2 regions of the Janthinobacterium sp. BJB304 genome follow, and region 1 is predicted to be linked to the other one. Evidence: predicted binding sites of a transcription regulator. Region 1 holds the regulator's gene; the other holds the start of a gene.
What was found. The regulator sigma-54, encoded in region 1, starts transcription at its own class of promoters, with help from an activator protein. The targets are predictions, from matches to a motif close to TGGCANGNAANCTGCTTT.

Region 1 (15,402 bases):
GGGCGAACGCGGCTTGCCAGCTCAGGTGGATGTAGGCGGACAGGTAGCGCCCGACGAACCAGCCGAAGACGACGGTGGCGATGATGGTGGTGACCACCTGCGCCATGCCGAGGCCGAAGACGATGCGCCGCATGGCGAGAAACTTGGGAAGCGAGAATTCGAGCCCGATGGAAAACATCAGGAAGACGACGCCGAATTCGGCCAGGGTATGGCTCGCTTCGTTCTCGGCTGCCAGGCCCAGCGCGTGGGGGCCGATGACGATGCCGACGGCCAGATAGCCGAGCATGGGCGGCAAATGCAACATTCTGAAAGCGACCACGCCCAGCACGGCGCTGCCGAGTAACATCAGGGTCAGTTCAAGCGAGGAAAACATGGGTTGCCCGGTGCGGTCAATGGAAATCGTTGTTTGTTGTGACTGGCAAGTTTTTTGCTTTCCTAATTCGTTTATACTTTGGGCATGAGTGTAACCCATGAAAAAACAATGCTGAAAGCTTTTGATCGAATTGACATGCAAGCGACGACCGAGCGCGCCGTCGCGCTGGCCCGCACCACCTTGCAGATCGAGTCCGACGCCATCAATGCGCTGCACGCGCGCCTGGCAACGGACGACAGCGTGGGCCGCGCCGTGGCGCTGCTGCTGCAGTGCAAGGGGCGTGTCGTCGTCTCGGGCATCGGCAAGTCCGGCCATATCGCGCGCAAGATTGCCGCCACCCTCGCTTCCACCGGCACGCCGGCCCTGTTCGTGCATCCGGCCGAAGCGGCCCATGGCGACTTGGGCATGGTCACGTCGGACGATGCTTTTATTGCCATCTCGTACTCGGGCGAGTCGTCCGAACTGATGGCCATCATGCCCGTCGTCAAGCGCATGGGCGGCGTACTGATTTCCATGACGGGCAAGCCGAACTCGAGCCTGGCCCAGCTGGCCGATGTGCACCTGGATATTTCTGTTGAAAAAGAGGCCTGTCCGCTGAATCTGGCGCCGACGGCCAGCACCACCGTCACCCTGGCTCTGGGCGATGCGATCGCCGTGGCCTTGCTCGACTTGCGCGGCTTCAAGGAAGAGGATTTCGCCCGCTCGCACCCGGGCGGCGCCCTGGGCCGTCGCCTGCTTACGCACGTGCATGACGTCATGCGCAGCGGCGAACGGGTGCCGAAAGTACCCGTGGACGCTTCGCTGCTGCAGGCGCTGGAAGAAATGACGAAGAAGGGCATGGGCATGACGGCCGTCGTCGATGCGGACAACCGCCCCGTGGGCGTGTTTACGGATGGCGACTTGCGCCGCATGTTCGAGCGCGTGCAGGATTTCACGCAAGTGGCGATCCGCGACGTCATGCATGCGCAGCCGCGCAGCATCGCGCCCGAACGCCTGGCTGTCGATGCCGTGGCCGTGATGGAACAGTTCCGCATCAACCAGATGCTGGTCGTCGATGCCGACGGCAAGCTGGTGGGCGCCCTGCATATCCATGATCTGACGCAAGCGAAGGTGATCTGATGGAGAGCGTAGCGGACAACCTGGCGCGCGCGGCCAAGGTCAAACTGATGATCTTTGACGTCGACGGCGTGCTCACCGACGGCAGCCTGCATTTCGGCCCCGATGGCGAAATGATGAAAACGTTTAATGTGTATGATGGCCTGGGCATCAAGCTGCTGCAGGAATCCGGTGTGCAGACGGCCATCATCAGCGCGCGCCGCTCGGCCATCACGGCACGCCGCGCGCAAGACCTGGGCATTACCCATGTGCACCAGGGCGGTCACGACAAGCTGACGCCGTTTCGCGAACTGCTGGCGCTGACGGGCTTGACGGAAGAGCAATGCGGCTACATCGGCGACGACGTCATCGATGCGCCCATCCTGCGTCGCGTGGGCTTTGCCGTCAGCGTGCCGGGCGGGCGTCCGGAAGCGCAGGGCCTGGCGCACCATGTGACGCAGGCCGGCGGCGGCCGCGGCGCGGTGCGCGAAATCTGCGAATTCCTGCTGCGCGCCCAGGACAACTATGCGCGCGTCATGGCGCCGTTCCTGGAGTGAGGTGCGCCTTGCCGCCAGTGACCTATGAAAGAGTGAAACCCTATGCGTAAGCCAGGAGGCGCCCATCGCTGGCGCATGATTTTTACCCTGCTGGGCGCGGTCGTCGTCGCGCTGGCCAGCTTTTGGCTGCTTGAAGTGATGAACAAGAATGGCCAGGACATCAAGGCCAGCAAGAATTTGGGTGAGCCCGACTATTTCATTACCAATTTCAGCCTGGTGCGCATGGACTTGACGGGTAAGCCCAGCTATATCGTGTCGGGCAACAAGCTCACGCATTATCCGGCCGACGATTCGTCCGATATCGACCAGCCCTTCGTGCGCAAGCTGACGCCGGGCATGCCGCCGTTGAACATGAATGCGGAACTGGCGCATATCGACCAGGACAATACCCGGCTGCAACTGCACCGCAAGGTCGTGATCGACCGCGTGGCCAGTCCGAAGGCGCAGAACCTGACGGTCAGGACGGAAGCGCTGACGGTGTTTCCGGACGAAGAAAGAATGGAAACGGACGTGCCTGTCGATATCCTGACGGGCGCCTCGCGCATCAATGGTATCGGCATGAAGGCCAATAACGCCACCGGCGTGGTGGAAGTGCAGAATGCCTTGCGCATGGTCCTCCCGCCGAAACCGCGCCCGGCTGCGGCGGCAAAATGACAGAATGAAACAAGGAAACCATACTATGAAGAACATCTTGCTGTTGAGCGTATTTTCTCTGGCCCTCATGGGCGTGGCGCATGCCGAGAAGGCCGATTCCGAGAAGGAAGCCGTCATCACGGCGCGTAGCGGCCACGTCGATGACGTCAAGCAGATTCGTACCCTGACGGGCGACGTCGTGCTGGTCAAGGGCACGCTGACCATGAAGGCGGGCCGGGCCCTGATCACGGAAGACCCGCAAGGCTACCAGTTCATCACCTTCTGGGCCGATCCCGGCAAGCTGGCCACGTTCCGCCAGAAGCGCGATGGCGCCGGCGACCTGTGGGTCGAAGGCGAAGCGGAGCGCGTGGAATACGACAACAAGACGGAAGTGGTGAAACTGTTTTCCAAGGCCAAGCTGACGCGCCTGGAAGGCACGAAAGTGACCGACGTGGCCAATGGCGCCTTCATCTCGTATGACAGCCGCAAGGAAGTATTCAAGATGGAAAATTCTGACAGCGGCACCAGCACCTCCGACGGCGGCAGCGTGCGCATGGTGATCCAGCCGAAGACCAAGGCGCCCGCGGCGGAGAAAGCGCCGGCCACACCTGTGCCAGGAACGAAATAATGGACAATACCCGTTGCGGCAGCACCCTGATCGTTCGCGGACTGCAGAAAACCTATGGAAAGCGGCAAGTCGTGCATGATGTCTCGCTGCAAGTCGAATGCGGCGAAGTGGTGGGGCTGCTGGGCCCGAACGGCGCCGGCAAGACCACCTCGTTCTACATGATCGTCGGCCTGGTGCCGTCGGATGGCGGCAGCATCGACATCAGCGGCGTGGACATTTCCAGCCTGCCGATCCACCGCCGCGCGCAGATGGGCCTGTCGTATCTGCCGCAGGAGGCGTCCGTGTTCCGCAAGCTGACGGTGGAAGACAATATCCGCGCCGTGCTGGAAATCCAGACCGTCGAAGGCCGTCCTTTGAAGAAGGCCGAGATCGAGGAACGCCTGGATAAACTGCTGGCCGACTTGCAGATTGAAAAGTTGCGCGAGAACCAGGCGCTGTCCCTGTCGGGCGGCGAGCGCCGCCGCGTGGAAATCGCCCGCGCCCTGGCCACCGATCCCCGTTTCGTGCTGCTCGACGAACCGTTCGCCGGCGTCGACCCGATCGCCGTGATCGAGATCCAGCGCATCGTGCGCTTCTTGAAGGAGCGCAATATCGGCGTGCTGATCACCGATCATAATGTGCGCGAGACGCTGGGTATTTGCGACCGTGCCTACATCATCAACCAGGGCTCGGTACTGGCGTCGGGACGCCCCGACGACATCATCGCGAACGAGTCGGTACGCCGGGTCTATCTGGGCGAACACTTCCGCATGTAAGCCAATGAAACAATCATTGCAGCTGCGCACTTCGCAGCACCTGGCACTGACGCCGCAGTTGCAGCAATCGATACGCCTGTTGCAATTGTCTACTCTGGAATTGCACCAGGAACTCGAGCAACTGCTGACGGACAATCCCTTGCTCGAGCGCCTCGACGATCCGCTCGACCGTTCGCTGCGCCTGCTGTCCGACGGGGCCTTGAGCTCCACGGCCGCGCCGGCCGAAGCGCCGCCCCAGCCGCCAGGCCAGGAGGCGCCCGCGGCGCCGGCCGAAGCGGAAACCTTTGACGGCGAGGCGGGCGAGGGCCCGGCCGCCGCGGATGGCGGCGACAGCGACTGGAGCGAGGCGAGCCGGGGCAAGGCGCCCGACGACGAAGATTCCCGCCCGCAACTGGAGGCCCATCACTGCACCCTGCGCGAACACCTGATGGAGCAGATGCGCGTGACGGTGCTCGAATTGCGCGACCGCGCGCTGGTCGAGCTGATCATCGACGCGCTCGACGACAATGGCTACCTGGAAGAGTCGCTCGACGACATCCTGGCGCGCCTGCCGGAAGAGCTGGAAATCGATGCCGACGAGATGCGCACGGCCTTGTCGCTGCTGCAAAGTTTCGATCCGCCCGGCGTGGGCGCGCGCAATGCGTCCGAATGCCTGGCGCTGCAAATCAAGCGCTTGCCGCACATCGCCATGGTGACGCGGCGCATGGCCCTCGTCATCGTGGAAAAGCACCTGGCCTGGTTTGCCCAGCGCGATTTCAACAAGCTGAAAAAAGCCCTCGATTGCGACGATGAAGACTTGCGTGAAGCGCAGACGGTAATTCGCCAGTGCAACCCGCATCCGGGCGCCGTGTTCGCTGCGGACGTGTCCGATTACGTGGTGCCCGACGTCGTCGTCAAGCGCGCGCGCAATGGCTGGCAAGTGACCCTGAACAACGACGTCATGCCGCGCCTGCGCGTCAATGCCATGTACGCCAACTTGCTCAAGCAGGGCAAGGGCGAGGGCGCCATGGGTGCACAGTTGCAGGAAGCCAAGTGGCTGATCAAGAATATGCGCCAGCGCTTCGACACGATTCTGCGCGTGGCGCAGGCGATAGTAGAAAGACAAAAGAACTTTTTCTCGCATGGAGCCGTTGCCATGCGCCCCCTTGTGCTCCGTGAAATAGCTGATACACTGGGTTTACACGAGAGTACTATCTCGCGGGTAACAACTCAAAAGTACATGCTGACCCCGCACGGCATGTTCGAGTTGAAATATTTCTTTGGTAGCCACGTCGCCACCGAAGCGGGGGGCGAAGCGTCATCGACGGCGATACGGGCATTGATCGTGCAACTGACAGGAGCAGAAGACCCTAAAAATCCTTTATCCGACAGTAAGATTGCGGACATGCTGGGGGAACAAGGCATGGTGATTGCGCGACGTACTGTTGCCAAATACCGGGAAGCATTAAAAATTCCGCCAGTGAGCCTGCGTAAGTGTTTGTAAGTTTTTTTCGGTTCCTCTGCGGGCCGGATACGATGGACCGCACGAACCCGATCATCTTTAGGAGTGTGTATGAATCTCACCATCAGCGGACATCATCTCGAAGTGACACCAGCCATCCGTGAATACGTACAAACGAAGCTGGAGCGCGTGAAACGTCATTTCGATCAAGTTATCGATATCGCCGTGATTCTGACCGTGGATAACCTCAAAGAGAAAGAAAAACGTCAAAAGGCCGAAGTCAACCTGCGTCTGAGTGGCAAAACTGTCTATGTGGAAAGCCTGGCGCACGACCTGTATGCCGCAATCGATACCCTGATCGACAAGCTCGATAGGCAAGTGATGAAATACAAAACCAAAGTGCAAGGGCACGGTAAAGAGGCGATCAAGCATCTGCCAGACAGTTCGGAAGAAGAATTCGCCCCCGCCTAAGCGGCCCGCGACTTTCAACCGGCTGTGATCAACTAAGGGCGCACATTGCGCCCTTTTTTGCGCCCGTAGCTGTCGAACGCAATGTTCCCCGCGCAGGCGCTAAAATGTTGGCACTTTCACTTCTTTCCTGCCTGCCATGAGCGACCTCGTCCAGATTTCCATCCGCCACCGCACGGGCCACATCGTGCTCGACCGTCCGAAAGCCTTGAATTCCCTGTCGCTGGAGATGGTGCGCGCCCTGAGCGCGGCCTTGCTGGCCTGGCGCGACGATCCGCAGGTGGACGCCGTGGTGATCCGCTCCAGCAGCGAAAAAGCCCTGTGCGCCGGCGGCGACATCCGTTTCTTTTACGACGCTGGCCTGGCCACGCCACAGGGCGGCAGCGCCTTGCTGGAAGATTTCTTTACGGAAGAATATGCTTTAAATCATTTGATCCATTTTTATCCGAAACCGTATATCGCCGTCATGGATGGGGTGGTGATGGGCGGCGGCATGGGCGTGGCGCAAGCGGGGCCCGGCAACCGCCTGCGCATCGTCACGGGCCGCACGCGCATGGCCATGCCGGAAGTCAATATCGGCCTGTTCCCCGATGTGGGCGGCAGTTACTTTTTGTCCCGTCTGGCGGGTCAGCTGGGCCTGTACCTGGGCTTGACGGGTTTGACGATCAACGCGGCCGACGCCCTCTACACGGGCCTGGCCGATGTCTACCTGCCCGAGGCGCAGATGGGGGCGCTGCTGGCCCTGTTCGAGTCCACGCCGGGCGAAGGCTTGCCGGTCGCTATCAAGGCACTGGCGGCACCATTCCAGGCCGAGGCGGGCGCTTCCCCCCTGGGCACGGCGCGCGCGGCGCTGGACCGCCACTTCAGCGCGGGTTCGGTGGCCGCCATCATGGCCTCGCTGGCGCAGGACGACGGCGCATTCGCGGCGAAGGCGCTGGCGGCCATGCGCCTGCGCTCGCCCTTGATGATGTCGGTGACCCTGGAGTTGCTGCAGCGGGGCGCCCACCTGGGCGTGGCCGATTGCCTGCGCATGGAGCGCACGGTGGTGCGCCACAATTTCGAACATGGCGAAGTGCTCGAGGGCGTGCGCGCGCTGGTGGTCGACAAGGACAATGCCCCGCGCTGGCAGCCTGCCAGCCTGGACGGGGTCGACGCGGCCATGGTGGCGCGTTTCTTCGCCCCCGTGTGGCCGGCGCAAGCCCATCCGCTGCGCCACCTCGACTGATTAAGAGCGCTCGCGGTGGCGCAGCACGACTCTTTCTTTGGGGCCGAAATACTGCGCCAGCCGTTCCGCCATGTACACGGAACGGTGCTGGCCGCCCGTGCAGCCCAGCGCCACCGTCAAATAGCTGCGGTTGTCGGACTTGAACGACGGCAACCATTTTTCGATGAAGGCGCGGATGTCGGCCAGCAGCTCCAGCGCGCTCGGTTGCGCGTCGAGGAAAGCGATCACGGGCGCGTCGCGGCCGTCGAGCGGGCGCAGGGCCAGGTCGTAATACGGATTGGGCAAGGCCCGCACGTCGAAGACGAAATCGGCATCGAGCGGCACGCCCAGCTTGAAGGCGAACGATTCGAAGAACAGAGTCAGCGGCGCGCGCTCTGAGGCGACGATATCCTTGATCCATGCGCGCAATTTGTTGGCGCTCAGTTCCGAGGTATCGATCACATGGCCCAGCTGTTCGATGGCCGACAGGCGTTCGCGTTCTTCCGAGATGCACTCGATCAGGGTGCGGCGGCTGGCCGGATTCTGGTTCGGGCGCAACTCGTGCGACAGCGGATGGCTGCGCCGCGTTTCCGAGAAGCGCGCCACCAGCGAATGCGTGGTGGCTGTCAGGAACATGACCTTGACGTCATGTCCCTGGTCACGCAGCAGCGCGACATTGTGCGGCAAGCTGACGAGCGATTCGGCGCTGCGCGCATCGACGGCTACGGCCAGTTGCGGCGTGCCTTCGTCGAGCAAGGTTTGCACCAGGCTCGGCAGCAAGGCCGGCGGCAGGTTGTCGACGCAATAGTAGCCGGTATCTTCCAGCACATTGAGCGCGACGGATTTACCGGAGCCGGATATTCCGGTGATAAGGACGATATGCATAGCCCGATCATACAATAAAGACCGGCACCGCGCTCCCGAGGCAATTATCTTTACAAATTATTGCAATTTTGGCTGTGGTATTTCTTTGCTGCACGCGCCAACAATGCTGTCGGATTACGCGGGGCCTTGCCCCGCTAATCCGACCTACGTTGCTAATCGCCGCTCATGGCGAGGCGTTGCCGTTCCATGAACTCCTGCAAGGTATCGATGCCGCGCAGCTGCAGAATCGTGTTGCGCACGGCCGCTTCCAGCAGGACGGCGATGTTGCGGCCGGCGGCGACGGGGATGACGACCTTGCGCACGGGCAGACCGAGTACGTCTTCCGTGGGAAACAGGAAAGGCAGGCGCTCGACTTCTTCTTCCAGCGCGTTGCGGCGCACCAGGTGGACGATCAGTTTCAAGCGCATCTTGCGGCGCACGGCCGTTTCGCCAAAGATGGCCTTGATGTCGAGCAAGCCCAGGCCCCGCACTTCCAGCAGGTTTTGCAGCAGGGGCGGGCAGCGGCCTTCGATCATGTTCGGCGCGATGCGCGAGAATTCGACGGCGTCGTCGGCCACCAGGCCGTGGCTGCGCGAAATCAGCTCCAGCCCCAGCTCGCTCTTGCCCAGGCCCGAATCGCCCGTGATCAGCACGCCCACGCCCAGCACGTCCATGAACACGCCATGCATGATGATGCGCTGCGCCAGTTTTTTCGACAGGTAGACGCGCAGAAAGTCGATCACTTGCGCGGCCGGCAGCGGGGTGGAGAACAGGGGAATGTTTTGCTCGTCGCAGATGGCGAGGATGTCGGGCGGCGTTTCCAGCCCTTGCGCGATGATCAGCGCGGGCGGACCGCCGGCGATCAGCTCGCCGATCACGTGGGTACGCGTGTTGACCTTCAGGCGCTGATAGTAGTTGATTTCCTGGTGACCGAAGACCTGGATGCGGCCCGGATGGATCAGGTTCAAGTGGCCTACCTGGTCGGCGGCCGACGAGACGTCGCCCGAGATCAGGCGTTCGCCGCCGGGGAAGCCGGCGAACCAGCCCAGTTGCAGACTTTCACGATTGTCGTCGTACAGGCGTTGTATCGTCAGCGGCGTTTGCAACATGGCAGTCTTCTTCAGGAGTGGAGGAATACCTGAAGTTTAACCCGCCGCTTGCAGACTGGGTTGCCAATTGACGATGCGCGAATGCACGGATTTCGGTTCCGGATCCGTGGCCAATGCCGTGCGGAAGGCGTCATCGGAAAACATTTCGGCGATTTCCGACAGGATTTCCAGATGTTGCTGGGTGACGTGATCGGGAATCAGCAGGAAAAACAGCAGATTGACGGGCTTGCCATCGGGCGACTCGAACGGAATCGGTTCGGCCAGGCGCACGAAGGCGCCCAGCGGCGATTTCAAGGTCTTGCTGCCCTTGACTCTGCCATGCGGCACGGCCACGCCATGACCCAGACCGGTCGAGCCCAGGCGTTCGCGGGCAAACAGATTGTCCGAGACGGTAGAGCGGGCGATGCCGTAATTGTTTTCGAAGATCAGGCCGGCTTGCTCGAAGGCGCGCTTCTTGCTGGAAACTTCCAGGTCCAGCAGGACGTTTTCGAGGGATAGTATTTTGCTAAGATTAGTCATGACACTCAATGAAATGGTGCAATGCGCAGAGGGCTTGCGAGCCGAATTATAGGCCTGTTTTCGCGGCCTGTAACGCCAATTCTCAACAGTATACGTCCGCTGCGGGCGCAGTGGGCGCTACAGCCAATGTGACCATCATTTTAGCAAAAAAATAACATCGGCGTGTATCGGCTATTTCTTGATTAAAAACACGCGGCGCGCCGGTTTTTCCGCCGCCGAATGCCGATTTTCCGATTTTTCAGCGTCTTTGACATGCTCTGCGGCACTACTGCAACGTTGTTTTAAAACACAGCCAACATTCCTGTTGGCATGGTTTTGGGGTGTTGCGCGGTGTTGCCTAGCGTTACTGGCGCGCGTTGCGCAGATTGCCCGGCATCGCTCCCGTGCTGAAGTTGCTGCGCCAGGGATTGATGTCGAGGCCGCCGCGGCGCGTATAGCGCGCATACACGGACAGTTTTTGGGGCTTGCACTGACGCAAGATATCGACAAAGATGCGCTCCACGCATTGCTCGTGGAATTCATTGTGTTCGCGGAAACCGATCAGGTAGCGCAACAGGCTTTCCTGGTCGATCTGCGGCCCCGCATACGCGATCTGCACGCTGCCCCAGTCGGGCTGGCCCGTCACCAGGCAATTTGATTTGAGCAGGTGCGAGACGAGCTTTTCTTCCACGGGCGCTTCATCGAGCGCCGCCTTCAAGAGCAGCGGCGAGGGCGTGTATTGCGTGATTTCCAGGTCCAGGCGGTCGAGCAGCACGCCATCGAACTCGCCCATTTTGAGCTTGCCGAAATCTTCCTGCAAGGTCAGTTCCACTTGCACGGGCGCGCCAAAACCGTTCGACAAATCCTGCTTGAGCAGGGCCAGCAGCGCTTGCGGGCTGTCCAGCTTGGTCTGGTTGAACGAGTTCAGGTAGAGCTTGAACGATTTCGATTCGATGATGTTGGGCGAATCAGCCGGCGCGCTGACCTTGGCGATGGCCACCTGCGGCTTGCCGCGCTGGTTCAGCCACGACAGTTCGTAGGCGTTCCAGATGTCGAGGCCGAAAAACGGTAATGTACCGTGCAGTTCCAGCTCGTCGCGTTTGCCCTGGCGCGGAATCGGAAACAGCAATTCCGGCGCGTAATCGGTGCGGTAGGCGGAGCTTTTGCCCAGCGGGGATTGTTCGGCGAGGTCGTTGGTGGTGGTCATGGTCGTGTGGCGTGAATTCAGTCAAGCACGCATGGTAGCCTATTTCGGGGTCAGACCCGTCGGGGGAATGCGCCCCGGTGGGATGCATTCCGATCGCGAAGCGACTGACCTGTTATTGCCCGAGGAACAGCTTATATACAGGATTGCTGCTCTCATCCCAATAACGGTAACCGAGGGTATCGAGGAAGCGGGCGAATTCTCCCATTTCATCGGGCGGCACTTGCAGGCCGATCAGGATGCGGCCCACGTCGCCGCCCTGGCTGCGGTAATGGCACAGGGAAATATTCCAGTTCGGCGCCATGCTGTCGAGGAAGCGCATCAGTGCGCCCGGGCGTTCGGGGAATTCGAAGCGGTACAGCAGCTCGTCCTGCGCCAGCCGGCTTTTGCCGCCCACCAGGTGGCGGATGTGCGACTTGGCCAGCTCGTCGTGCGTCAGGTCGAGGGTCTTGAATTCGTGTTCCTCGAAGGTCTTCGCCAGCACGCTGGATTCATGCCTGTCGGCAATTTGAATGCCGACGAACACGTGCGCCGCTTTTTCATCGCTGATGCGGTAGTTAAATTCCGTCACGTTGCGCGCGCCGATGAGGGAGCAGAAACGCTTGAAGCTGCCCCGCTGTTCGCGCATGGTGACGGCGAACACGGCTTCGCGGAATTCACCCAGCTCGGCCCGTTCCGCCACAAAACGCAAACGGTCGAAATTCATGTTCGCGCCGCTGGCGATGGTGACCAGGGTTTCATTGTTGACGGGGTGCTTGGTCAGGCTAGCCCGTTCCACATAGGCCTTGGCGCCCGCGATGGCCAAGGCGCCGGACGGCTCCAGAATGCTGCGCGTATCCGTAAACACATCCTTGATGGCGGCGCAGATGGCGTCCGTGTCGACCGTGATGATTTCATCGACATACGCCTGCACCAGGCGGAAGGTTTCCTCGCCGGCCAGGCGCACGGCCGTGCCGTCGGCGAACAGGCCCACGTCGTTCAGGGTCACGCGCTCGCCCGCCTTCAGCGAGCGGGCCATGGCATTTGAATCGACGCTTTGCACGCCGATGATCTTGATGTCGGGGCGAATCTGTTTTACGTAGGCAGCAATGCCGGCGATCAAGCCGCCGCCGCCGATGGGCGCGAAGATGGCGTGGATGGGACCGGCGTGCTGGCGCAGGATTTCCATGCCGATCGTGCCCTGGCCCGCGATCACGTCCGGGTCGTCGAACGGGTGCACGAAGGTCAGCTTCTGTTCCTTTTCCAGAGTCAGCGCATGGTTGTAGGCATCCGTGTACGACTCGCCGTGCAGCACCACTTCCACGTTCACGCCGCCGCGCCCTTTGACCGCCTCGACCTTCACCAACGGCGTGGTGGTCGGCATGACGATGACGGCACGGCAACCCATGCGGGCGGCAGACAGGGCCACGCCCTGGGCATGGTTGCCGGCCGAGGCGCAAATCACGCCGCGCTTGCGTTCCGCTTCGCTGAGCTTGGACATCTTGTTATAGGCGCCGCGAATCTTGAAGCTGAACACGCTTTGCATGTCTTCGCGCTTGAAGTAAATCTGGTTGTTCAGGCGCTGCGACAGGGCAGGGGCCAGTTCCAGCGGCGTTTCGGTGGCGACGTCATAGACGCGGGCGGTCAGGATTTTCTTGAGGTAGTCGATGTTCATAGTCTGCAAGCAAGTGATTCTGGGCCAGAAAGGGTCTGGAGCGTGTCTGTCGATAGCGGCGGCGCGGCGGCGGATAGCCTGGCGACAATAATGCTCTGTGGAACTGCGGGCGGGTCTGCCTTTGCCAGGCGGCGCGATGTGTGCGGCGCCCAGGCTGCTCTTCATTATAATGGAGAGCCTTACCGCATCGCGAAGTGTTCCATGATCGAATCCGCAATCGCCTGGCTGCTGCAGCTGATCGCAGCACCGGAAGTCGGGCTGACATCGGTCTTTCTGATCAGCTTTATTTCCGCCACCCTCTTGCCGCTCGGCTCGGAGCCGGCCGTGTTTGCCGTGATCAAGGCCAATCCCGCGCTGTTCTGGGCCGCCATCGGCGTCGCCACCCTGGGCAATACCCTGGGCGGCATCGTCGACTACTGGCTCGGCTACCGGGCAAAGCAAGCGTTCGCCAAGGAGCGCGACACGCGCTGGTTCCGCTGGCTGGCCCGCTATGGCGCCAAGACCATGCTGCTGGCCTGGCTGCCCCTCGTGGGTGACCCCCTGTGCACCCTGGCCGGCTGGCTCAAGCTGCCGTTCTGGCCCAGCGTGGCCTACATGGCCATCGGCAAATGCGCGCGCTACCTGACCATGACGGGCTTGCTGCTGTACGTCCCCGATGGCGTATGGCACCGGATTGGACAAATGCTGGCCTGATACCGTACAAAATCGTGCGCGATGCAACGCTCATTTGCCCCATTTTTGGGCAGTTCGATAGTTTGTAGCAGAGTCTGATTTTTGGCATTTTTGCGTCAAAAAATCCATGAAACTGGTTTTTTATTCATGTAAAAGTAGGCTTTCCCGTATTTGCTATGGCGACGGGTGCGGTGCTTAAACCTTAGGCTGCCTAAGGCTGTTCCGGCATGGTGCGGCGCAATAAGATAAAATGGGTCTTTAGGGTCCAGTCCACATCGTCACCACACTCCATGAACGCTCCCGCACATATCCAAGCTTTACTGGCAGAAACGCCGAATGGTCCCGCAGCAAGCCGCCTGCGCGAAATCCCGTATAACTACACGTCGTTTTCCGATCGCGAGATCGTCATACGCCTGTTGGGGGAGGACTCCTGGCGCCTGCTCGACGAGCTGCGCGGCGCCCGCCAGACGGGCCGCTCGGCCCGCATGCTGTACGAGGTGCTGGGCGATATCTGGGTCGTGCGCCGCAACCCCTATCTGCAGGATGACTTGCTCGACAACCCGAAGCGCCGCCAGGGCTTGATCGACGCCCTGCATCACCGTCTGGCCGAAGTCGACAAGCGCCGCCTGTCCATCGATGCGGCCGGCGGCGACGTGGCCGCCAGCGGCGAAACGCCGGAAGTGGCGCAGGCGCGCAGCCATAACGTCGAGCTGCTGCTCAAGGCAGCCAGCAAGGCCGTGGCCGATTTCGGCGACGAATTCCGCAAGACCTACGACTTGCGCAAGCGCACGGTCAAGGTGCTGGGCCGCTACACGGAAAAGCACAATGTGCGCTTCGACGGCATGACGCGCGTGTCGCACGTGACGGATGCCACCGACTGGCGCGTGGAATACCCGTTCGTCGTGCTCACGCCCGACACGGAAGAGGAAATGGCCGGCCTGGTCAAGGGCTGTATCGAGCTGGGGCTGACCATCATCCCGCGCGGCGGCGGCACCGGTTACACGGGCGGCGCAATTCCCCTGACGCCGATGTCGGCCGTCATCAACACGGAAAAACTGATCACCCTGGGCGCCGTGGAAATGACGGTCTTGCCTGGCTTGACGCACGAATACGCGACGATCAATTCGGGCGCCGGCGTGATCACGAACAAGGTCTCGGAAGCGGCGGAGAAGGCCGGTTTCGTGTTTGCCGTCGACCCGACCTCGGCCCACGCCTCTTGCATCGGCGGCAACGTCGCCATGAATGCGGGCGGCAAGAAAGCCGTGCTGTGGGGCACGGCGCTCGACAACCTGGCCTCGTGGCGCATGGTCGACCCGAACGGCGACTGGCTCGACGTCACGCGCCTCGACCATAACCTGGGCAAGATCCACGATATCGCGCTGGCACGCTTCCAGCTGGAATGGCGTCATCCGAGCACGCGCGACGCGACAAAACCGAACGCGCCGTTCAAGACGGAAATCCTGGAAATTCCTGGCCGCAAGTTCCGCAAGGAAGGTCTGGGCAAGGACGTGACGGACAAATTCCTCGCCGGCTTGCCGGGTATCCAGAAGGAAGGCTGCGACGGCCTGATCACGTCGGCGCGCTGGATTCTGCACAAGATGCCGAAATTCGCCCGCACCGTCTGCCTGGAATTCTTCGGCCAGGCGCGCGACGCGATTCCGTCTATCGTGGAAATCAAGGATTACCTCGATGGCTTGCCGGCGAAAGGCGAGCAATACACGAGCATCCGCCTGGCGGGCCTGGAGCATCTGGACGAGCGCTACCTGCGCGCCGTCGGCTACGCCACCAAGTCGAAACGGGGCGTGCTGCCGAAGATGGCCCTGTTTGGCGACATCGTCGGCGACGATGAAAACGCCGTCGCGCAAGCGGCGTCGGAAGTGGTGCGCATCGCCAACACCCGCGTGGGTGAAGGTTTTGTGGCGGTCAGCCCCGAAGCGCGCAAGAAATTCTGGCTCGACCGTGCCCGCACGGCGGCGATCGCCAAGCACACCAATGCCTTTAAAATCAATGAAGACGTCGTGATCCCGCTCAATCGCATGGGCGAATACACGGATGGTATTGAACGCATCAATATCGAGCTGTCGATCAAGAACAAGCTGCAACTGGCGGAGGCCCTCAGCGAATTCTTTGCCAAGGGTAATTTGCCAGTAGGCAAGAGCGACGATGCGTCCGACGACCGCGTCGACGATGCGGAAATGCTGGGCGACCGCGCCGAGCAGGCGCAGCAGTTGCTGGCGCAAGTGACGG
Region 2 (15,402 bases), on a different contig from region 1:
GCGGCGCGCTATAAAAATCGGCAGGCAGGCGGTAGCTGAAATCGACGTTGCGCACGATACGCTCCGGATACACGATGCCCTTGCTGCGCGTGATGGTCATGGTGAACGCCAGCGGGCTGGCCGCATCGAGTCCCGCCTGGCTGATGACGCGCAATACGGCGATATTTTCAGTCGGTAACGGTCCCGCCTCCGACAAGCTCAATTCCAAGTCCAGGTCGCGCATGTCGATGGGCAAGCCATCCTGCTTCAGCAACAACCGGTCCGGCACGGTGCCGCGGACGAAATCGTCGCCCAGCACGCTGTAGCGCCCGCGCGACATGACGAGGATGGCGTGGTCGCCCTCGTCGAGCCGGTTGCGCAGCTTGTTCCAGCTGCGTTCCGTCAACAGATTGCGTCCCACCGTGGGCACGGAGACATAGGCCAGATACAGGTCGATGAACAGGCCGTCCGGCGCGCGCGTCGCTTCCGCATCAAGTCCCGCGCCGGGACTGCCGGCAAACAGGCTCTCCACATCCTTGTTGCTCAGGCGCACATGCTGGATCAAGCCCTGCTCAAGCATCTTTGCCACGCTGAGTTTCTCGAACACGTCCATGCGGATGCGGGCGATCTGGTCCGGATCGCGCCCCTGCGCAAAGCCGAGTTTCTTGCGCGACACTTTCAAGGCGGACGCCAGCACGCTCTGGTTGATGATGCGCACGGAAGCCGTCGCCTTCGACACGCCGTCGATATCAGCGTGCGTGGCATCGGCGGCGCGCTTCTTCCTGGCATCGATGGCGATATTCTGTTTCAACGACAGGCCCTGGTACTGTTTGACGAACTGGAACAGCGGCGCTTCACCTAGGCCATCGAGAAACACGGGTTCGTGCTGCGACAGCACGGCCACGTCGAGAAAACTACCCTGCGGATTGATGGCGATCAATAAATTGACGGGAACGCCGGAAAAGCCGGGAATCGGCGCCAGGTCCACCGACTCGAAGACATAGCCGACCAGTTCCGTTGCCGTGGCGTTTTGCTTGAACAGGGGCCAGACGGGCAAGTCGGCTTCCTTGTCGCCGACGACGAGCGGTGCAGGGAAGCGCCGCGCCAGCTCGGCCTTGGTGAGTACGCCGGCCCACGCCTGTCCCAGGATAAACAGGAATAGCCAGCATCCGATGAATAACCGCATTATCCGCATGCATTGCACTCCGTGCGGCGCCGCAGCTTCCGGCGCCGCATTCATTGGTTAGAAGAAAATAATGCCGCCCAGGGACACGCCATTCATCTTCGCTTCGCCGCCCGTAAAGCCTTTCGAGCGCGTCTGGCCCAGCTCGCCCACGAGGGTGATCGCACTGTTGAGCGAGTAATACGCACCGAGGGTCAAGTTGGCGTTCGACTTCAAACCGCCCGTGCCGGCCGTATTGTCGTCGTTCTTGCTGATGCCGTAGGACAAGCCCAGCTTCAGCTTGTCCGTCGTTTTATACGTGCCTTGCAGCAGCCAGTTCTTCGACTTGGTATCGCCCTGATCCGCATCGGAGAGAATGCCCAATCCCTTGCCGCCCTGGAAATTGAGCAGCACGCCAGCCGGTCCCATCTGGTACGAGCCGCCCACTTCCACACCGCGCATGGTCAGGTCATCGACGCCAGGCGTTTTCGACGTGAATTTTTGCGACTTCACGCCGAGCCAGGCTTTCAAGCCCTCCTGCGCATATGTCAGCTGCGCCTGCACTTGCGGGCTGGACTTCGAAGAATATGTCGAGCCTGCCACGATGGGCGTATCGGAAACGGGGCTGACCAGCGCCACATCGGCGCCAAAACCGCTGGACTTCGGCGTGCTGTACATGATCTGGCCATAGTTGCCCAGATAGGTATAGCCGGCGCCGATATGGCCCAGGGTCACCCGGCCCCGCTGTGTCGCCTGCACCGGTGCGCCCGAGCCCAACAAGGTCATATCGGACAGGATCGCATTCGCGCCGAAGATGCCGTAGTCGCGGCCCAGCTTGAAGGTGCCCATCTGTTCATTGCCGAACGTAAAGAAGGCCTGACGCACGTCGACCACACTGTTCTGGCTGATGGCGCTGTCCGTGGCCGTCGAGTTGTAGATACCGATCAAGGCTTTCACGTCGTACTCGCCCAGGCGCGACGAAGCCGAGGTAATCAAGCCATTCGGCAGCAAGCCGTTGCCGATGGTGGTGCGGTCCTTTTCGCCGCCGCAACCGAGCGCCTGGCCGCCCAGCGCCAGCCCGCCCACGGCATCGCCCGAACACGACACTTGCGTGTAATAGGCGTTGACGATGCCGCCCACCGACACGGTCCAGTCGCCCGCCTTGATGTCGACGGCTTGCGCCTGCCCCACCGCTGCGATTGTCATGACACCCACGCTCCCCAGCTTGCTCAATGTGTTCATTGCGTCTCCTCTTTCTTCTCTGTTTTTAGTGTGCACATCAGTGATTGATGTACCTCAAGCTTTGGCAATAAGCGTGCCCAGCACGGCTCACAGGGAGAAAGAGAAATGACGTGTTTGACGTGTGCAGCAGCGGATCAATCGCCCCGCACGGTGTTCCTTTTTTGACCGCCGGCACATTGATCGAACGCCTGCGTAAACAAAAAACTGACGGCCTGGGCCGTCAGCAAAAAGAAAGCACCCGGCGGACAGGGAGACACCCATCCGTGTGGCCCGGGCGCTTCACCCCGTTACTTCGACGCCAGCTTGAAGACCCACACGGAACCGCCCTGTTCCAGGAAGTTGACCTTCTTCGCCACCTCGCCGCCCCACAGGGGCACGGCGCCGCCCCAGCCGGAGACGACGGCCACGTATTGCGTGTCGCCGTCCTGCCAGGTGACGGGCGGCGCCACGACGCCGGAACCCGTCTGGAATTTCCACAGCTCCTTGCCCGTCTTCGCATCGACGGCTTTCAGGAAGCCTTCCGGCGTGCCGTAGAACACCAGATTACCGGCCGTGCTCATCACGCCGCCCCACAGCGGCGCGTTGTTCTTGATTTCCCAGACGATCTTGCCCGTCTTCGGATCGATGGCGCGCATGGCGCCGATGTAGTCGTCAAACAAGGGCTTGATGGTGAAGCCGGCGCCGAGGAAGGCGCCGCCCTTCTTGTAGCTGATCGGCTCGTTCCAGATATCCATGCCCCATTCGTTCGCGGGAACGTAGAACAGCTTGGTTTGCGGCGAGTACGCCATCGGCATCTGGTTTTTTGCCCCGAGGAAAGCGGGCGCGGCAAACACGGTCGTGCCCTTCTTGCCTTCCTCTCCCTTGGTCGGGTCGCCAGGGCGGCCGGCGGCGATGTAGTTCGGCCGTCCCGTCTTCAGGTCGATGCTGCTGGCCCAGGTGATTTTCTTCACGAACGGAAAGGCATTCTGCAGCTTGCCGTTGGCCGCATCGATGACGTAGAAGAAACCGTTGCGGTCGGCCTTGCCGCCGTAGCGCTTGCCATCCATGTCGAAGGTGACGAACTCGTTGGCGCCGTCGAAATCCCAGGCATCGTTCGGCGTATTCTGATACGCCCACTTGATCTGCCCCGTTTTCACGTCCAGCGCCACGGTGGACGACGAGTACAGATTGTCGCCGGGGCGCAAGTGGCTGTTCCACGGCGCCGGGTTGCCCGTGCCAAAGTAAGCGAGCTTGGTCTGCGGATCGTAGGTGCCGCCCATCCACGTCGAGGCGCCGCCCGTTTTCCACAGGTCGCCCGGCCAGGTCTTGTTCACGGTACCGGACACGCCGTTATCGATGGCCTTGCCATCCTTGTCGTAGCGGTGGCCCATATGGCCTTCCACCGTCGGACGGCTCCACACGAGGTCGCCCGTCATGGGGTTGCGCGCCTCTACCCGGCCGACGATGCCGAATTCGCCGCCCGACACACCCGTCAGCAGCAAGCCCTCGGCGATCAGTGGCGCCGCCGTCATCGAGTAGCCGGCCGCGTAATCGTCAACTTTCTCCTTCCAGACGATCTTGCCCGTGTTTTGATCCAGCGCAACGAGATAAGCGTCCAGCGTGCCGAAAATCACCAGGTTGCCGTACAGGGCGGCGCCGCGGTTGACCACGTCGCAGCAGGGCATGATGCCGTCCGGCAAGCGATGCTCATACTTCCACAGCTTGGCGCCCGTTTTCAGGTCAACGGCAAAGATACGCGAATACGATGCCGTGACGAACATCTTGCCGTTATGAATCAAGGGCTGCGATTCCTGACCCCGCTGTTTTTCGCCGCCGAACGAGAACGACCAGGCCGGCACCAGCTTGGCCACTGTCTTGTCATTGATCTGCGTCAACGGCGAATAGCGCTGGCCCTGCGTGCCCATGCCGAACGACAGCACGCTGGACGGATTCTTTGCCGTGCTGTCGAGCATGGCATTGGTAACATTGCCCACGTCGGCCGCCTGGGCCAGCGATGCCAAGCCCAAACCGATGAGTATCCCCATGATTTTTTTCTGCACAATCATCTCCCTCTGTTATTAGTATGTGTATGTATCAGGTGCTGCCGTGGTCGTGCGGCTGCGCATGCAACAAGACGCACTCTTCATCGGTGAACAGGCGCGAGCGCGTCAAGAAGCGCTTGCCTGTGCCGTTGTCGAGTGAAAACATGCCGCCATTGCCATCGACCACATCGATAATCAACTGGGTATGCTCCCAGTACTCGAATTGCTCGAGTCCCATGTAGAACGGTGTGCCATTCAAATTGCCGAGATAGATGTCGGTATCGCTGACATCGAACTCGCCCAGCGCATAGCACATGGGCGCACTGCCGTCGCAGCAGCCGCCCGACTGGAAAAACATCAGCGGGCCGTGACGTTCGCGCAACTTGTCCATCATTTCCAGCGCCGCATCGGTGGCGACCACCCTGGCAATTGCTGCACTCATGGCATCCCTTTCTGCGCGCCGCGCCTGGACTACGGGCGCGGCGCCTGTTGCCGGTTTAGAAGAAGCCCAGCGCTTTCGGGCTATAGCTCACCAGCAAGTTCTTCGTTTGCTGGTAGTGGTCAAGCATCATCTTGTGGTTTTCGCGGCCGATGCCCGATTGCTTGTAGCCGCCGAAAGCGGCGTGGGCTGGATACAGGTGGTAGCAATTGGTCCACACGCGGCCCGCCTGGATGGCGCGGCCCATGCGGAAGGCGCGCGAACCGTCGCGCGTCCACAGGCCGGCGCCCAGGCCGTACAAGGTATCGTTGGCAATGGCCAGCGCGTCGGCCTCGTCCTTGAAGGTGGTCACGGACACGACCGGCCCGAAGATTTCTTCCTGGAAGATGCGCATCTTGTTGTGCCCCTTGAACACGGTCGGACGCACGTAATAGCCGCCTTCCAGGTCGCCCGCCTGCGTGTTGCGCTCGCCGCCAGCCAGCACTTCGGCGCCTTCCTGGCGGCCGATGTCGAGGTAGGACAGGATTTTTTCCAGCTGCTCCTGCGACGCTTGGGCGCCGATCATGGTGGAAGAATCAAGCGGATTGCCTTGCTTGATGGCGGCCACGCGCTTCAGGGCCCGTTCAATGAATTTTTCGTAGATCGACTCCTGAATCAGCACGCGCGATGGGCAGGTGCACACCTCACCTTGATTCAGCGCAAACATCGCAAAGCCTTCCAGGCATTTGTCGAAATACTCGTCGTCAGCATCCATCACGTCTTCAAAGAAGATGTTCGGCGATTTGCCGCCCAGCTCCAGGGTGACGGGAATCAGGTTTTGCGCGGCGTAGCCCATGATCAGGCGGCCCGTGCCCGTTTCGCCCGTGAAGGCGATCTTGGCGATGCGCTTGCTCGACGCCAGCGGCTTGCCCGCTTCCAGGCCGAAACCGTTGATGATGTTCAGCACGCCCGGTGGCAGCAGGTCGCCGATCAGCTCGATCAACACCATGATGGAAGCGGGGGTCTGCTCGGCCGGTTTCAGGACGACGCAATTGCCGGCGGCCAGCGCTGGCGCCAGTTTCCACACGGCCATCAGAATCGGGAAATTCCACGGAATGATCTGGCCCACGACACCCAGCGGCTCGTGGTAGTGGTAGGCATAGGTTTCCGCATCGATTTGCGCGACGGAACCTTCCTGCGCGCGGATGCAGCCGGCGAAGTAACGGAAATGGTCGATGGCCAGCGGAATGTCGGCATTCATCGTTTCGCGGATCGGCTTGCCGTTATCGATCGTTTCCGCAGTGGCGATCAAGCTCAGGTTCTGTTCGATGCGGTCGGCGATGCGGTTCAGGATGTTGGCGCGCTCGGCGGGCGAAGTCTTGCCCCAGGCCTCCTTGGCGGCATGCGCGGCATCCAGCGCCAGCTCGACGTCTTCCGTCGTGGAACGGGCGATTTCGCAAAACGGCAAGCCCGTGATCGGCGTAATGTTAGGAAAGTATTCACCTTTTACTGGTGCAACGAATTTGCCGCCGATGTAATTGTCATAGCGTTGTTTGAAGGGATTGGCTACGCCCAGTTTGCTGATGTCTGCGAGATTCATGTCGTCCTCTATCGGGTTAATTAGAATGGAATTACTTAATTAAAATCAAACGTCCTGGTACAGATGGGGTGAGTACACGGAGTCTTCCGCAAATGCCGTGCCAGCTCGCCATCCCACTACAAACTTAGCCGCTTTTGCCCTTGTTGCAAGGGCGCGGCGTCAATGCCGGTGCGCTTTTCGGCGCATGCCCGGGCTTGAGCCGCGGGAGCGGGCCTGTTTGCGTTTTGAACAAGGTGAAGGCATCCTGTTCCAATCCGGGCCAGCCCTGCGGCTGCGGCCCGTCGCCGCTGCACAATGGAACAGGTGTACCAGACTGGAACACCTGTTCCTGTAACGCTACCGAATCACCACGCCCCATGGCAATTCGCCGACGGCGATATCGGCCACCTTGCGCGCGCTGGCCGTATCGATGACGGAGACGCTGTTCGAGCGGCCATTGGCCACGTACAGCTTGGCGCCATCGGGCGTGATGGCCATGTTCCACGGGCGCTTGCCGACGGGAATGGTGGCCGTCACCTGCTTGCTGGCCGTATCGATCACCATCACCGTACCGTCGATGCCGTTCGAGACATACACTTGCTTGCCGCCGGGATGGACCGCGATGCCGTTGGCATTCTTGCCTGCAGGAATGGTGGCAATCGCCTTGCGCGCCGTCATATCGATCACGTAGACAGCATTGACCAGTTCGCACGCCACGTAGGCAAGGCCCGAATCCGGACTGAAACCGATGCCGCGCGGACGCAAGCCCACGGCGATGGACGCGACCTGGCGGCGTTGCGCCACATCAATGACATCGACTTGCTCGGCCTCTTCCGCACTGACCAGCAGCCAGCGCCCATCGGGGCTGAAGACGGCATGTTCCGGGTTGCGTCCCTGCACCTTGATATCGGCCAGCAAGACGCCCGCCTGGCCATCGAGCAAGGCCACGCTATTGTTTTCCTCGACGGCCACGGCCACGTGACTGCCGTCGTACGAGGCGCTGACACCCTCCGGCGACTTGCCCAGCGCCACCGTGCGCACTGGTGCGCCAGCTTCGTTATCGATCAGCAGCAAGGCGCTGCTGGCCGCGTCCGCGACAAACAATTGCCGTCCGGTCGGGTCGGCGGCGATGCCGCGCGGACGCTTGCCTGCGGCGATCTGGCGCACGACCTGGTCGGTCGCCGTGTCGATCACGCTCACGGTGCCCGATTTTTCATTGGGGACATAGGCAAAAGGAGCGGCCTGGAGGGCGGTGCTGGCAAGCGCCGGCAACAGCCAGCACACCTGGCGCAAGCGCGGGAAGAAGTTGGGCATAATCACCTTTTCAATGGCAAAACACAGGAAAAGCGCGCGGTAGCGGCGCATCTGATAATTGCTGCATGCAAACGCCGTGCCACTGACACGCGTATAATTTCCGCCCACCAATGGAGACATGGCAGGCATATTGCTTGATACAACTATGCAGACCTGCGCCGCTCACGCGCTCAAGCAGGCTTTTATTCACATTGGAGAATCCGCATGCAGCATCGTTTCCGCCTGAACACCATCGCCAGCCTGTTTGTCGCCGGCAGCGCCACCCTGGCCCCCCACGTCTTTGCCGCCGAGGCGGCTGACTTGGCCGCCGGGCAACTCATGGATACGGTGGTCATCAGCGGCAGCCGCATCGCCCACCCCAGCCAGGAAGTGCCCGCGTCCATCGACATCGTCGACAGCGCCCGCATCCAGGAGGGCCAAATCCGCGTCAATGCCTCGGAAGCGCTGGCCGCCGTGCCGGGTCTGGTCGTACAAAACCGCCAAAACTACGCGCAAGACTTGCAAATCTCGTCGCGCGGCTTCGGCGCCCGTTCGGCCTTCGGCGTGCGCGGCGTCAAGCTGATCAGCGACGGCATTCCCGCCAGCATGCCCGACGGGCAAGGCCAGGCCGCCACCTTCAACCTCGATACAGCCGAGCGCATCGAAGTGCTGCGCGGGCCGTTTTCTGCCATCTATGGCAACCATTCGGGCGGCGTGATCCAGCTGTTTTCCAAGGATGGGAAAAATCCCCCCTCCGTCGAACTGAACGTGACGGGCGGCAGCTTCGGCACCAGCAAGGTGGACCTGTCGGCGCAGGGCCAGGCAGGCGGCATCGGCTACGTGCTCGACGGTTCGCGCTTCCGCACGGATGGCTTTCGAGACCACAGCGCCGCCACGCGCGAACAGGCGTTCGGCAAGATTACCGTCAAACCCAATGCGGACAGCAAGCTGACCATCGTCGCCAACAGCCTGCACCAGGGCAATACGCAAGATCCTCTGGGCGCCACCTGGGCCACGTTTTCCCGCGATCCGCGCGCCGGCGAAATCGATGCGAGCGACACGCAAAACCCGAAACGCACCCTGGCCGAACGCTACAACACGCGCAAGAGCATCGACCACCAGCAAATCGGCGCCACCTATGAACAATCGTTTGGCGAAGACCGCCTGCACGTGACGGCCTACGGCGGCAACCGCGACGTGATCCAGTACCAGGCATTCACCAAGGGTTTCCAGGCACCGGCCAGCCATTCGGGCGGCGTGGTCGACTTCCAGCGTGAGTTCTACGGCATCGATACCAACTGGCTGCACGTCAGCCAGTTGGCAGGCGGCAAGCTGAGCACCACCATCGGCATCGACTATGGCCGCTCCAGCGATGACCGCACCGGCTATGAAAATTACATCGGCAACACGTTTGGCGTGAAAGGCAAGCTGCGCCGCGACGAGCAAGATGTCGTCTCCAGCCTCGATCCGTATATCCAGACGGAATGGCAAAGCGGGCCATGGCTGCTCAGCGCAGGTGTGCGCTACAGCAAAATGAAAGTGTCGGTCAACGACCGCTTCCTCGGCAATGGCAACGACAGCGGCAGCCTGGAGTTCAGCCACACGACACCCGTGCTGGGCCTGCTGTATAAACTGACGCCCAACGTCAACGTGTACGCCAGCGCCGCGCGCGGTTTCGAAGCACCCACCCTGAACGAACTGTTTTACTCGGGCACGGGCGGCGGCTTCAATTACCAGCTGAAACCGGCCACCAGCACCAACCTGGAAGCGGGCGTCAAGGCCAGGATCGCCAACAACACGCATGTGAACGCGGCCGTGTTCCAGATCAAGACCAACGATGAACTGGTCGTCGACAGTTCCAGCGGCGGGCGCACCAGCTACCGCAATGCGGGCAAGACCTTACGCCAAGGCATGGAAGTGTCGCTCGACTCCAACTTGCCGTATGGTTTCACGACAAAAGTGGCGCTGACCAGCCTGCACGCCGTGTATGACCAGGCCTTCGGCAGCGTGCGCGAAGGCAGCCGTTTACCGGGCGTGCCCAGCGCCAACCTGTTCGCGGAACTGGCCTGGAAAGACACGCTCGACCGTTTCGGCGCGGCACTGGAAAGCGTGGCCAGCAACCAGGTCTACGCGGAAGACAGCAACATCGAAAAGCCGGCACCCGGCTACACGGTGTTCAATGCCCGCTTCAACGCCAAGCAAAACGTAGGGAATTGGCGCTTCAAGGAGTTTGCCCGCCTGAATAATCTTTTCGACAAGACCTACGTGGGCTCCGTCATCGTCGGCGACAGCAACAAGCGCTACTATGAAGCGGCGCCAGGCCGTAACTGGTTGTTAGGTGTGAGCGCCCAATATAATTTCTAAAAAGAAAAAGCCCGCGCCTCTTCCGATGCGCGGGCTTTTCAACTCAAGCAAGCTACTTCAGGGCCGCGCTTCCTTCACGCCATGCTTCTCGAAGATGGCTTTCAATTCACCGCTGGCCGCCATCTCGTTCATGGCCCCCTGCAGTAACTTGGCCACGTCGAGCTGTTGCTTGCTGACGGCCAGGCCCACGGCCCAGCCGGCACGCGGCAAGCGGGCGAACGCCACTTCGCTCAAGGGGAAAGCAGGATCGCTTTTCAGCACCGACTCGATTTCCGATCGGTTCGCCAACACGGCGTCGAGCTGGCCAGCCTGCAATTGCTGCAAGGCTTCGGCGGCCGTATCGAAGATGCGCACATCGTCGCGATATCTGCCATTGTCTTCGCCCAACATCAGCATGGCCGCGATCGAGACCTTTTCCACGCCGATACGCTTGCCCGCCAGCGAAGCGACCCCATCGAATTGCGGCACGGCTTGCGCGCTGCGGGCCAGGCGCACGGTTTCCACGTAATACGGGGCGAATATCTCGACCTTGTCGTTGTCCGCCATCAATTTCTTGTCGACCGGCACGTGCAGCATCACGTCGGCGGGACCATAGCCGAGGTAATGCCCCTTCCACACCATATTGCGCAAATCGTCGTTGAGGTTTTCGCCGGCGGGAAAGGGCAGCAAGCTCAGTTTTAAACCCAGCTTTTTCGCCAGCGCTTCGGCGATGTCGATATCGATGCCCGCGCCCTTGTCGGAAAACGGCGCGAGCTCGTTATACACAGCCACCTTCAGGCTGCCCGACTGCTGCACTTTCTGCCAATCGGCGCGCGCCGGCGCGGCCGCGCACAGCGCCATGCAAGCGAGCGAGAGCATCGCGCGCGCGCCACGGAGTTGAAATGAACGCATGGAACTCCTTCGTTATCAGTTCGACCTAATTAGACTCGCGGCGGGTTTCCAGGTAGGTCTTGATGGCCCACATCGCTTCCTGGTTGAATACGCCCTCGAACGGCGGCATGTACACGGCACCATTACGCACTTTACCGTGACGGATGGTCGCCAGGAAATAATTATCCGTTTCCTTGTAGCACGCCTGTTTCTTTGTCTCATTCTTGATACCGAAGCAATCGCGGTCCAGTTGGCGCAAGTCCGGCGCGATGCCGCCCGAAATGGCTTCGATGCCGTGGCAGCGCGCGCAATTCTGGTTATAGGCCGAGGTGCCCACCGTCAGGGCCAGCTTGTTGCCGCGATACGGGTTTTGCTCAAGCCACTTGTCGCCCACCTTGGGCAAGCCCGTGGTGTCGACGCCTTGCGGCGTGACATTGCCGTGCGCATAGGCATGCGGCAAGGTCAGCAGGGAGGTGAGGGCAACGGCGCCGGCGGCGGCCACGCCGAGCAGAGTACGGATGGAATAGGTCATGCTGGTCTCCTTGGTTTTTTTAGTGAATATCCAAGAAGAGCAAATGCCATGCCATGCGTATATGCCCCACATCGGGCCGCCCATGTATCAATTTGGAACAGCTGCAACAGCGATTGTGTCACCGCGCGCGTCAGGCGGCGGCCACCGTGCAGATGCTGCCCTGCGCCTGCTGCTCGAAAGTGATACGCACGGGCAAGAAGCGGGCAATCACGTCCGCATTCGTCAACGCATGCTGCGACACCTTGTTGCAACTGAAGCTACCGCCGCCGGCCAGCGCCATCGGCAGCAAGAGCTGGTCCGCCAGGTGCTCGCCCACGGCCGCGTCCGTCTTGAGATAGGCGCGCACCTCGTTCAACAGGCGCTTGGCCACGGATTCGGCCAGCAAGTGCTTTTCGCCGAACGACGTAAATACTTCCGTGACGTGCTCATGTTCCAATGTCAGCAACAGGACGTTGCCCGGTCCCTGCTCCGCCGGCAAGCCGACGAGACGCAGCTGCTTGCCGCTCCAGCCCATGCCGTCGGCGACACGCTCGAGCTCGCGCTGCGCCACGTTCACATGCACGCCCGCCACCACGCTTTCCGCATACCCGGCCTTCCGCTCGCCGCGCTGCAGCAGTGAAATGGGCCGCAAACGCTGGCACGGTTGCACGGTGGCCAGCACCTCGCCACCACCTGCGGGATGAAAGCCATAGCGCTGCTGCGTAATCTCCACCTCGGCGCCCATCTGTTCCAGGATGCGGCCATACGCGCGCTGCAAAAAATGCACGGGCGGCGCCATGGCATTGTGCGTGCCGCCGCTGATGCGCACGGTAGACGGCCCATCCGCATGCAGCAGAGCCGGCAGCAAGGTTTGCAACACCAGGGTGCAGCTGCCGGCGCTGCCGATGGCAAAGCGGTAATCGCCGCCGCGAATGGGCCCAGGCACGAATTCCAGGCTCGACGCGCGCAGCGCCAGCGGCGTCGTGCGCGCCCCGCAAATGACGGTCGCTGCCTGCACGGCCAGCAAATGCTGGCGCAGCAAGCCGGGCTTGTCCCGCCCCACGCGAATATTCGTCAGCCGGAACGGCTGTCCCGTGATCATCGACAGGCTCAGCGCCGAGCGCAAAATCTGTCCACCGCCTTCACCTTGCGCTCCATCAATTTCTATCATCTGTACTTTCTTTCTATTAACCTTTGACGCAAACTACCTGCTTCAGGATATGCACGACATCGACCAGCTCGCGCTGTGCCAGCATCACCGCATCGATATCCTTGTAGGCCATTGGAATTTCATCGATCACGTTTTCATCCTTGCGGCATTCCACGCCTTGCGTGGCGCGGATCTGGTCGTCCAGGTTGAAGCGCCGCTTCGCTTCCGTACGGCTCATCGTGCGTCCCGCGCCGTGGCTGCAGCTATGGAAACTGTCCGCATTACCCTTGCCGCGCACGATAAAACTCTTCGCGCCCATGGAACCGGGAATGATCCCCAGTTCGCCGGCGCGGGCCGAGACGGCGCCCTTGCGCGTGACCAGTACGTCCTTGCCGAAGTGGCGCTCCTTCTGCACATAGTTATGGTGACAGTTGACGGCTTCCACATGCGTCTGAAACGGCTTATGGATGACGGTGCGCACGGCCGCGATCAGGTTTTGCATCATCACTTCGCGGTTGTTGCGCGCGAAACGCTGGGCCCAACCCACCGCTTCCACGTAATCGTCGTAATGCTGCGTGCCTTCGGCCAGATAGGCCAGGTCCTGGTCGGGCAGGTTGATGAAGTGGGTACGCATATCCTGCTTGGCCAGTTCGATGAAATGCGTGCCGATGGCATTGCCCACGCCGCGCGAACCGGAATGCAGCATGAACCATACAGAACCCTGTTCATCGAGACAGACTTCGACGAAGTGGTTACCGCTGCCCAAAGTTCCCAGGTGACGATAGTTATTCGTGTTCTTCAGCTTGGGCGTTTTCAGGCAGATGGCGTCGAATTCATCCTTCAGCTGCAGCCACGCGGCATCGACCACCGAGGGCGGCGTCTGCCAGGAACCCTCGTCGCGGCCGCGGTGACCGCGCGTCTTCGGCGACATCCCGTGCGGAATGGCGCGCTCGATGGCGCTGCGCAGCGGCCCCAGGTTATCGGGCAAATCATTTGCCGTCAGCGTGGTTTTCGCCGCCATCATGCCGCAACCGATATCGACGCCCACGGCTGCCGGAATCACGGCGCCCAGGGTGGGAATCACGCTGCCGATGGTCGATCCTTTACCCAGGTGAACGTCGGGCATGACGGCGATATGCTTGTAGATGAACGGCAGGGTCGCCGTGTTGCGCAATTGTTTTTTGGCCGCTTCTTCGACAGGCACGCCACGCGTCCACATTTTCACGGGACGGCTGCCTTCGGTATGCAGAACTTCGTATTCTTCGTTTTTCATCGCTATGCTCTTCTTCTATTGTATAGGGGGTGATGACAAGGATTGGTGAAACATTGCCGACGCATCGGCTCTGGATGTAGTTCCACCGGCATTCATCAGTACGACAACCCGACAAGGGGGGACAGGATTTTCTGCCAGGCGCACTGCGTCTGGCAGGCCGGTTTGACGCGGCTGATCGATGTAATCCTGTCAGCATTCGGGGTACTGCGGCGCATGACAAACCTGGACAGGACGTCTCTCATGTAGTCTTGTCCGCATTCGTGCGCGTTACTTCAACAAGCTGGTGCCGCGACATCGATGGCGGCGATTTCTCCCACCCAGTGGGCCGGGTCTAGCTGACCGGCGGCAAAGGCGGCGATGATCTTGAAGACGTCGTCGGAAAAACCGCCGATATTCAGGATATCCTCGCGCTCCATCGCCTGTGTCGTAGCATGCGGCGAAATATCGATGCACACCAGCTTTGCCTGCGGATTGCGCTGCTTGAAAACCGTCCACTGCCCCATCGTGGCCGTGGCGCCGCTGCGCCTGGCGTCGATCCACGATTCGTTATCGGACACATAGATCACCAGGTCGGCAAGCTCCTTCCTGCTGTTCATGCGCAGCAGGGGCGCGCTGCAATTGGTGCCGCCACCGCCGATGGCCGCCAGCCTGGCCGCGTTCTCCATCACGCTGTCATCGGCGCCAAGTGCGCACTGCACCACGTTGTGCTCGAACGGCAGCACCACGGCGTCCGGATTCTTGCGCAGCATGGCTGCCGCCACCAGAGCCGCCACGTCGATGCAGCGCACGTTCGAGGTGGCGCTGCCGCGAAAACCGCTGACGGGCGAGGCCATCGAGCCGGAAACGTCAGGACACACCACCACCTTGCCGGCGATCCGCGGCACGTTCACCAGCGATATTTCCAGCGCCTGCTCCAGCGCCGCGTGCACGATGCGCGGCACCTTGTCGCCAGCGGCCATGTACGCCGACATCAGCTGATAGGGAAAGACCCGCGCGCGGTCAATCGCCTCGGGATCGCGCAGCTTGGCGGCGATCAGTTCCGGCATGCCATCGATCGCGTACACGCCATGGCGGGCAAAGGTATTCAGATTCATGCGCACCATCTGCCAGCTGCCCTGGCGGGCGATCTGCGCCCAATCCTGCGCACTCAAGGGCAGCGCCGTCAGCATCTGGAACGGCACCTCCGGTATCGACTGCGAAGGATCGGCCTTGTATGCCTCGAACGCGGCCAGTGCCGGCGGCAAGGCATCGCGTTGGTATTCCTTGCCGATCAGCCAGGCAAAGAATGCCTCCCGCCACGCTGCCTGCGGTTTCGGGTGCACCATCTTCACCACGTCGGCCAGCGACGGCGCATTGCCCACGGCGGCGGCCAGCAAAGCCTGCTCGGATGCGTTGTTCAACCATGCCTGTACCAGCTTTTTCGGACGCGATCCCAGCGACTTGCGGCCCACGGCGCCCGAACGCATGATCTGCACGAAGTTGCGCAGCATCTTGCCGTTGTTAATCACGCGCTGGAAGGCCTGCGTAAATTCTGCAGCGC

Region 2: adh (aldehyde dehydrogenase) is a predicted target of sigma-54. The motif match lies at 6,508-6,525, and genes of this name have one in related genera.

The regions. Positions count from the first base shown of each region.
Region 1 covers NZ_PDZN01000006.1:113,504-128,905, reverse strand. Annotated here, with positions in the region: gene CSQ95_RS09230 (monovalent cation:proton antiporter family protein) at 1-373, opposite strand, end outside; gene CSQ95_RS09225 (KpsF/GutQ family sugar-phosphate isomerase) at 458-1,492, shown strand; gene CSQ95_RS09220 (HAD family hydrolase) at 1,492-2,025, shown strand; gene lptC (LPS export ABC transporter periplasmic protein LptC) at 2,068-2,679, shown strand; gene lptA (lipopolysaccharide transport periplasmic protein LptA) at 2,705-3,286, shown strand; gene lptB (LPS export ABC transporter ATP-binding protein) at 3,286-4,041, shown strand; gene CSQ95_RS09200 (RNA polymerase factor sigma-54) at 4,046-5,524, shown strand; gene hpf (ribosome hibernation-promoting factor, HPF/YfiA family) at 5,594-5,953, shown strand; gene CSQ95_RS09190 (enoyl-CoA hydratase/isomerase family protein) at 6,090-7,175, shown strand; gene rapZ (RNase adapter RapZ) at 7,176-8,039, opposite strand; gene hprK (HPr(Ser) kinase/phosphatase) at 8,192-9,127, opposite strand; gene CSQ95_RS09175 (PTS sugar transporter subunit IIA) at 9,164-9,646, opposite strand; gene queF (NADPH-dependent 7-cyano-7-deazaguanine reductase QueF) at 9,990-10,832, opposite strand; gene ilvA (threonine ammonia-lyase, biosynthetic) at 10,945-12,483, opposite strand; gene CSQ95_RS09160 (YqaA family protein) at 12,685-13,176, shown strand; gene CSQ95_RS09155 (DUF3683 domain-containing protein) at 13,446-15,402, shown strand, end outside.
Region 2 covers NZ_PDZN01000039.1:2,472-17,873, reverse strand. Annotated here, with positions in the region: gene CSQ95_RS28400 (4Fe-4S binding protein) at 1-1,165, opposite strand, end outside; gene CSQ95_RS28395 (porin) at 1,223-2,383, opposite strand; gene CSQ95_RS28390 (PQQ-dependent methanol/ethanol family dehydrogenase) at 2,671-4,407, opposite strand; gene CSQ95_RS28385 (DUF779 domain-containing protein) at 4,457-4,846, opposite strand; gene adh (aldehyde dehydrogenase) at 4,902-6,422, opposite strand; gene CSQ95_RS28375 (beta-propeller fold lactonase family protein) at 6,759-7,715, opposite strand; gene CSQ95_RS28370 (TonB-dependent receptor) at 7,920-10,058, shown strand; gene CSQ95_RS28365 (ABC transporter substrate-binding protein) at 10,116-10,949, opposite strand; gene pedF (cytochrome c-550 PedF) at 10,975-11,460, opposite strand; gene rtcA (RNA 3'-terminal phosphate cyclase) at 11,591-12,610, opposite strand; gene CSQ95_RS28350 (RtcB family protein) at 12,627-13,862, opposite strand; gene CSQ95_RS28345 (TROVE domain-containing protein) at 14,135-15,402, opposite strand, start outside.